2 regions of the Thioalkalivibrio sp. ALJ4 genome follow, and region 2 is predicted to be linked to the other one. Evidence: predicted binding sites of a transcription regulator. Region 2 holds the regulator's gene; the other holds the start of a gene.
The links. Region 2 encodes FliA, which starts transcription of late flagellar genes. Its sites were predicted from a motif close to GCTAAAGTTNNNNNNNNNNCNGCCGATA; they were not measured.
Positions count from the first base shown of each region.

Region 1 (3,699 bases), on a different contig from region 2:
GATATGGACGCGAAAGGTCTCGCGTCGCTGGAGATATTCCAGGGTCTCGGGATAGGGGCAGACGTAAAGGGCCCCGGCGTCCTCGCGTTCGATGCGCGAGACGGCGGTGGAGAAGCGTACGGCCACCCCGCGCAGGCTGGCGAATACCCGCATGCCAGTGCCTTCCTGGGCGTGGCGATTCGCTTCGATGGGCGTGAGTTCGTCGAGGAAGAGCTCGCGTGCACCGGAATCAAGGCGAACCAGCGCGGAGTTGTACAGCGGGCCATCGTCGTCGAGGCGGACGTTGACGAGGGTGAGCTTGTGATCCAGATCCTTGAGGATGCCGGCAATCCGCTCCGGCTTGTCGACGGTGTAGTCGGTCTCTTCCATGCGTGGCGTTGTTGTAATTATTGGGCCAAGCCGCACGGTACTGCCGAGCGGTCCGGAATGCCAGCCCCGGGTGTGAGGCGGAGAAGGGCGGAGAGGTGTCGCGCAGAGCGCGCGCGGGTCATGCGCGGGTGATGCGCCGACCGGTACGGCTGCCGGACTGGGTGCGGCCGTAGGGGTCGTAGGTGGGAGCCGGGCCGGGTTCCTCGCCGCGCAGGATCTGGATGGACATCTCCACGCGACGACGGTCGCGATCGATCAGTCGGGCATTCCCCTGGTTGAGGGTATTGCAGCGCTCCACCGAGCGGCGTAGCGCCTGCCAGTGGTCGTCCAGCTCGGCGCCTCCCTCGAGCCGACCGAACAGCCGTGCAAGTCCCTCGGGCGTATACGTTTCGCCGGCGGCCTCGATCGTCTCGCGCTGTCGCCGGCTTTCGGTTTCGAGTTCCTGCAGTAGCGTCTGCTTCTGGGCCACGACTTCGCGCAGGGTCTCGGCGGCCCGTGATTCCACCGCCCGGGTCTCCTGCAGCAGGATGTCCTCCATCTGGTGGCTCAGCCGAATCGAGGCCTCCAGCGAGCGGAGGAAGGCGTGGCGTTGTTCGGGCGACATCGTCGGGTCTCTGTTAGCGCAACAGGCTTTCCAGCTCGATCATGCGATCGGCTAGCTGTTCGTTGTCTACCGGGTACTGACCGTTGGAGATGGCCTCGCGCAGCTCGGCGACTCGCGCCTCGTCGAACGGGGCGTTGCTGGCGGCCCCGGAGGCGGCGTTCATTGCCTGCGCCGCGCCGGTCAGGGTGACAGAGTCATCCTGACGTACGGGTGAGGATGCATTGCCCTGGGCGCCTGCGTCGGGGCGAGAGGTCTCATCGCGGCCCTTCACGCTCGAGCTGTTGCCATCCGGGCGCAGGCCGGGGGAGTTCGGGCCTTTGATATCCATTATTCGGTTTCCTGTTTTTGCAATTCTACTGCAGGGGTTAGCGGCAGCACCGGCTGAAACTGTAGCCCCTTGAGCTGTGAATTTTCGATTCGCTTCACAGTTTGTGGATGGTGACGAGACACACCGCCATTCTACAGGGCAACGCGTACATGTCCGGACTCGAGCACCTCGCCTTCCACGACGCGTCCGGACGAGGTGTTCTTCACGCGGATGCGATCGCCCAGGATGCCATTCTCCAGCGCCTCGCCCTGCATGCGGATCACCACCGAGCCGTTCTCGGCCAGGATGGTGACGCGCTGGCCGCGGCTGACCACCTCGCGCTGGGTGACGTGCTGCTGGCCCAGGATCTGACCGGGCCGGATGTTGCGCCGGGTCTGCAGCCCCACCAGTTCGCCCTTGTTCTCGAAATAGCTCCCCGCATGGCGAGAGGTCTGAATTCGCTTGGTGCGCAGATCGCCGGGGAGGATCGTGTGCTGGCGTCGCAGGCTGCGGCTGGCGACCAGCACCTCGGCGTAGCGCTCGACCGTGACTGGCACATAGATCGACCAGCTGACGGGGGTCTCGCACTGAACCTGTACCGCCGTATTGCCATCGCGTCGCCCGCCGGGCGGGAACCGGGTCTCCAGTGCCTCGCTGCATCGGGCCAGGCGCAGGCGGTTGTCCAGCCGGCCGATCTGAATCTCTACCGCTTCGTCGCCTGGTGTGAGGTTCAACTCCTCCTGGATGAAGCGCTCCGCCGCCAGGCGGATGTTTTCCACTGCCTCGATCTCGGCCTGTGCCGCAATGGAGACCAGGGCCAGAACGACGCCCATGGCGGCCGAAAGCCACCAGGAGCGAATGGAAGGTTTGCGTGCTGACTGGTTCATTGGTCTGGATGCGCGTCGGCTTGTCAGGACTCGAGAGGTTTGCAGAGACGTGCAAGCAGAAAACATGCCAGGCAATCAGGAGCGTACCCTCAAGAGTCACAGCGGCCGGCCGTTATCGGGTCTAGAACGCGTGCAATCGGCATGCGACGGCGGGTTGTGGCATGACAGCGTCGGTCTGCGGGGTGCACACTGGGGCCGGCGAGTCGAGGTGGCTGGCCGCTGGGCGAGGGGGAGAGCAGGACAATGAGTCAATTCATTGACGATGTGAATCAGCGCACCCAGCTGGTGGGGCAGAACCGTATGGAGCTGCTCCTGTTTCATTTGGGGAGCTCGCAGACTTTCGGTATCAACGTATTCAAGGTGCGCGAGGTGATCCCGTCGCCGCCGCTGCGGCAGATTCCCGGATCGCTGAGTGTGGTGCGTGGTGTGGCTACCCTGCGTGGCGGAACCGTCCCCATCATCGATCTGGCGCGCGCGATGGGGCTGCGTACCGCCGTGGGCGAAACGGGCGACCACAAGGTGGTGGTGACCGAGTTCAACCGGTCGGTACAGGGGTTCTGGGTGTCCGCGGTCGACCGGATCGTCAACGTTAACTGGGAAGACGTGAAGTCCCCGCCTCGTGGGACCGGGCGCGAGTCGTTTCTGGTGGCGGTCACCGAGATCGACAACAAGCTGGTCGAGATCATTGACGTCGAACGGGTACTGTCGATCGTCAACCCGTTGCCATCCACGGTATCCGACGCGGTGCGCGCGGAGGCCGAGGAAGAACGCGCCAAGCATGGACAGCGCAAGATTGTGATCGTTGATGACTCCGTGGTCGCGCGCAAGCAGATCGAGGGTGCGATCAAGGGCCTGGGCTGGGAGTACGTGGTCTTCAAGGATGGTCGCGAGGCGCTGGATTTCCTGGAGGAGCAGGCCGAGGCCGGCACCGTGGACGAGGTGGTGGAGCTGGTGATTTCGGATATCGAGATGCCGCGCATGGACGGCTATACCCTCACCGCTCGAATTCGTGCGAACGATCGCCTGAAAGGCCTCCGGGTTCTGCTGCACTCGTCACTGAGTGGGGAGTTCAATACGGATATGGTCAAGCGTGCCGGGGCCGACGCCTTCCTGTCCAAGTTCAACCCCGACGAGCTGGCCGAGGCTGTGCTTGACCAGACCCGCAAGGACTGATGCCGGTGCCTGCGCCGTTTGCGTTAGTCGACCGAGTCGACCCTGGCGGCATGGAAGCGGTAACGGATTGCCGGCCGCATGAACATCAGCGGCCATGGCGCGCCGCATCGATCACCCGTTGGGATGCTGTCGGCGTCCGCGCGGTTGCACGTATACTGCATCCGTCCGGCATGGGGGATCGCGTGTTCCCCAGTCGGGTTTTCCGACACGCTGTCAAGGATTCGTCATCAACGTGCCCGTCCGCCCGTACCGTCGACTTTCAAGGATGACTTCGTGATCGACTCGCGTGACTACGAGGAGTTCTCGCGTTTTCTTTCCGAGTGCTGTGGCCTGGTGCTGGGCGACAGTCGTCAGTATCT
Region 1 covers NZ_KB897920.1:122,438-126,136, reverse strand. The annotation lists gene C936_RS0112060 (flagellar brake protein) at 1-369, opposite strand, end outside; gene C936_RS0112055 (flagella synthesis protein FlgN) at 488-973, opposite strand; gene flgM (flagellar biosynthesis anti-sigma factor FlgM) at 987-1,301, opposite strand; gene flgA (flagellar basal body P-ring formation chaperone FlgA) at 1,433-2,167, opposite strand; gene C936_RS0112040 (chemotaxis protein) at 2,411-3,340, shown strand; gene C936_RS0112035 (protein-glutamate O-methyltransferase CheR) at 3,614-3,699, shown strand, end outside.
Region 1: a site for FliA is predicted at 1,340-1,367, ahead of flgM (flagellar biosynthesis anti-sigma factor FlgM). Genes of this name have one in related genera too.

Region 2 (3,699 bases):
CAGGTGCCTGAGACGAACAGTAGCGATCGGATACGAGAGGGAAACACTGATCAGTGTTTTCCTTGAGCGGAGCGGGAGAACAGCGATGAATGTGAGACGGTACCGGGCACGCGACATGCGCGATGCGATGCGGCAGGTGCGTGAACAGCAGGGCGAGGATGCCGTGATCCTGTCGAGCCGCCGTGTCGATGGTTGGCTGGAGGTTGTCGCGGCGCTGGAAGATGGCGATGCGGGGGTCTCCGAGCGCGAGCAGCAGGCTGCGGTGAACGCGGTCCATGCCCCGCGTGAGGCGCCGGCATCCGCCTCGCGTCCGAGCCCGGGCTCGGGCTCGGCCTGGCCCGCGGACCCCGAGCTCGCCGCGATGCGCCAGGAGCTGCGGGATCTGCGCAGCCTGCTCACCCGCCAGCACAGCGACAACGAGGCCGCACAGTGGGCGGCGCGGCATCCGCTGGCGGCGGAGTGCAAGGCGCGTCTGATGGACCGTGGGTTCAGCGAGTCACTGGCGCGCAGTCTCGCCGGGAGTATTCTCGACGACAGCACGGTGGAGCAGGCCTGGGAGAGGCTGCGCGCACGCCTTTCCGGGGCGATCGCGACCCGCCATCCGGACATCCTGGATGAAGGTGGCGTGCTGGCCCTGGTGGGGCCTACGGGGGTGGGCAAGACCACTACACTCGCACGCATTGCCTTGCGTCAAATCCGTCGTATGGGTGCGGATTCGGTTACGCTGGTCACACTGGACACCCAGCGCATTGGGGCCACGCGCCAGCTGCAGGCGTTCGCGCAGATGGCGGGCGTGTCATTGCGGGTGCTGCAGAGCCCGCGCGAGTTGCGCGACATGACCGCGCGAGCAGAGGATGGGCATCTGATTCTGGTCGACACCGCCGGGCAGGCACCTTCCGCGGTGGGCGACGAGTCGCTGTTTGCCGGCTGGCCGGACCGTGTCCGGCGCGAGAGCTGGCTGGTCGTCTCCGCGACCACTCAGGCGGCGGCGCTGCGAAGGGTGCTGGATGCGTTCCGGAAGACGGAGCCATCGGCGCTGGTGCTGACCAAACTCGACGAAGCCGAACAGTTGGGGGAGACGTTGTCGGTATTGCTCGATCAACACCTTGGGCTCACGTTTGTTAGCGATGGACAGCGGATTGCCGAAGACTTCCACCGGGTCGAGACGGGCGATCTGACCCGGCGGGCGCTCGGCGAAGAGCGCGGCCCCGCGCGTCGATCCTCCCGCGATGAACGATGGACCGATGCAAGCCTGGCGGAGTTCTCGAATGCCGGCCGCAATGCGCCGTCGCCGCGCCGTACTCAGGATGCGGGCGTTCTGGAGATGATCCATCCGGTGGGGAAAGGACGCTATGCCACGCACTAATCAGCCGTTGAAGGTCATTGCGGTTGCCTCCGGCAAGGGCGGCGTCGGCAAGACCAATGTGTCGGTCAACCTGTCCGTGGCGCTCGCGCGGCTGGGCCGCGAGGTCATGCTGTTTGATGCCGACCTGGGGCTGGCCAATGCCGATGTGCTGCTCGGACTGCGACCCGAGCGCACCCTGCATGACCTGGTGACCGGACAGGTGGACGACCTCCAGGATGTGCTGATCGAGGGCCCGGAGGGGATCAAGGTCATCCCGTCGGCCTCGGGGATCGCGGCGATGGCGAATCTCACGCAGCTCGAGCACAACGGTTTGATCCAGGCATTCAGCGCCTATTCCAAGCCGCTGGATGTGCTGGTGGTGGATACGGCAGCGGGCCTGCAGGAATCCGTCACGACCTTCTGTCGAGCGGTCCAGGAGACCCTGGTCGTCGTCTGCGACGAGCCGGCGTCCATCACCGATGCCTATGCCTTGATCAAGGTGCTGCATCGAGATCATGGCATGCGGCGTTTCCGGCTGGTCACGAATATGGTCCAGGACCGCGCGGGCGCCGAGCGCTTGTTGCAGAAACTCACCACGGTTTGCGACAACTACCTGCCGGAAGTCATCCTGGATCTCGCCGGGTACATCCCGATGGACGAGCATCTGCGCAAGGCCGTCCAGAAACGGGCACCGGTCGTGCAGCAATATCCGGGCAGCCCGGCGGCCAAGGCCTTTACCGAACTCGCCCGTGCGGTCGACCGCTGGCCGGTGGCCCGTGGTGCCGATGGTGGTGTCGGGTTTTTCGTCGAACGGATGCTGCAGAGCGCATGATGGCGACGCGTAATCGCCTCCACGGATACGAGAACGTGGCCGCAGCCGGCCACGAGCAGCGCGTCGCGGAACATATCGAGCTGGTGCACCGCATCGCGCACCATCTGATGGCTCGCCTCCCTTCCTCGGTCCAGGTCGATGACCTGATCCAGGCCGGCATGATTGGCCTGCTGGAGGCCGCGCGGCAATTCGAGGGCGGGCAGGGCGCGACGTTTGCGACCTACGCCGGGATTCGCATCCGTGGCGCGATGATCGACGAGTTACGCCGCAGTGACTGGACCCCGAGATCGGTGCACCGCAACAGCCGCAAGATCGCCGAGGCGATCCAGACGGTCGAGGCCAGGGAGGGACGTGCGGCGCGCGGGGTCGAGGTGGCCGAGGAACTCGAGGTCCCGATCGACGAGTACTACTCGATGCTGCAGGACCATGCCGGCGCCCATCTGTTCGCGCTGGATGATCTGGGCGGCACCGATGGTGATGCGGACCGGGTGATCGAGGGGCAGGAGGCCTCGCCCTCGCGCACGATCGAGGCCGGGGAGTTTCGCGAGGAGCTGGCCGCCGCGCTCGGCGATTTGCCCGAACGCGAACGTCTGGTGTTGTCGCTTTATTACATCGAGGAGCTCAACCTGCGCGAGATTGGCGCGGTACTCGGGGTGACCGAGTCGCGCGTCAGCCAGATCCGCAGTCAGGCCGTTATCCGACTGCGCGCGCGCCTGGGCTCCTGGCTCGAAGACGGCGAGGCTTTGCAGTTATTCTGAAGGCCAAGCTCTAGTACTCATATGAATCATTTATCCCGGAGTGACCTGTGGACAAGGGAATGAAAATTCTCATCGTGGACGACTTCTCCACGATGCGACGGATCATCAAGAACCTGTTGCGTGATCTTGGCTTCAACAACACCCAAGAGGCCGATGACGGCAGCACGGCATTGCCGATGCTCCAGAACGGCGACTTCGATTTTCTGATTACCGACTGGAACATGCCCAATATGCCGGGCATCGACCTGCTGCGGGCGGTGCGTGCCGACGAGAAGCTGAAGACGATGCCGGTGCTGATGGTGACGGCGGAGGCCAAGCGGGATCAGATCGTCGAGGCGGCCGAGGCGGGCGTGAACGGCTACGTGGTGAAGCCCTTTACTGCGGAAACCCTCAAGGAAAAGATCGACAAAATATTCGAACGCATTGAATCCCAAGGCTAGTTTGGGATTCGGTGTCGAAGTCTCCTGGTCCAGACAAATGGATGGCCGGGGGATCGATCCCGGTCATCACGTTCGGGATGGGGAGCGAGCAAGGGGCTTTGGATGACAGACCAAGAACAATCGATCAGTGAGCAGCAAATCGCTCGCGCGCGGGAGCTCGTGCAGGTTCTGGAGGCGGGGGATGAGGTGGCCGCGCGCGCGTTGATCCAGGATCTGGCGCGCCCCTACGACCGCGAACTCTTCGACGAGCTCGGAAAACTTACGCGCGACCTGCACGAGGCCTTGCAAAGCTTCCGGGGGGATTCGCGGCTGGTCGAGTTGACC
Region 2 covers NZ_KB897919.1:313,770-317,468, reverse strand. The annotation lists gene flhA (flagellar biosynthesis protein FlhA) at 1-11, shown strand, start outside; gene flhF (flagellar biosynthesis protein FlhF) at 116-1,366, shown strand; gene C936_RS0110995 (MinD/ParA family protein) at 1,353-2,177, shown strand; gene C936_RS0110990 (RNA polymerase sigma factor FliA) at 2,174-2,935, shown strand; gene cheY (chemotaxis response regulator CheY) at 2,995-3,375, shown strand; gene C936_RS0110980 (protein phosphatase CheZ) at 3,478-3,699, shown strand, end outside.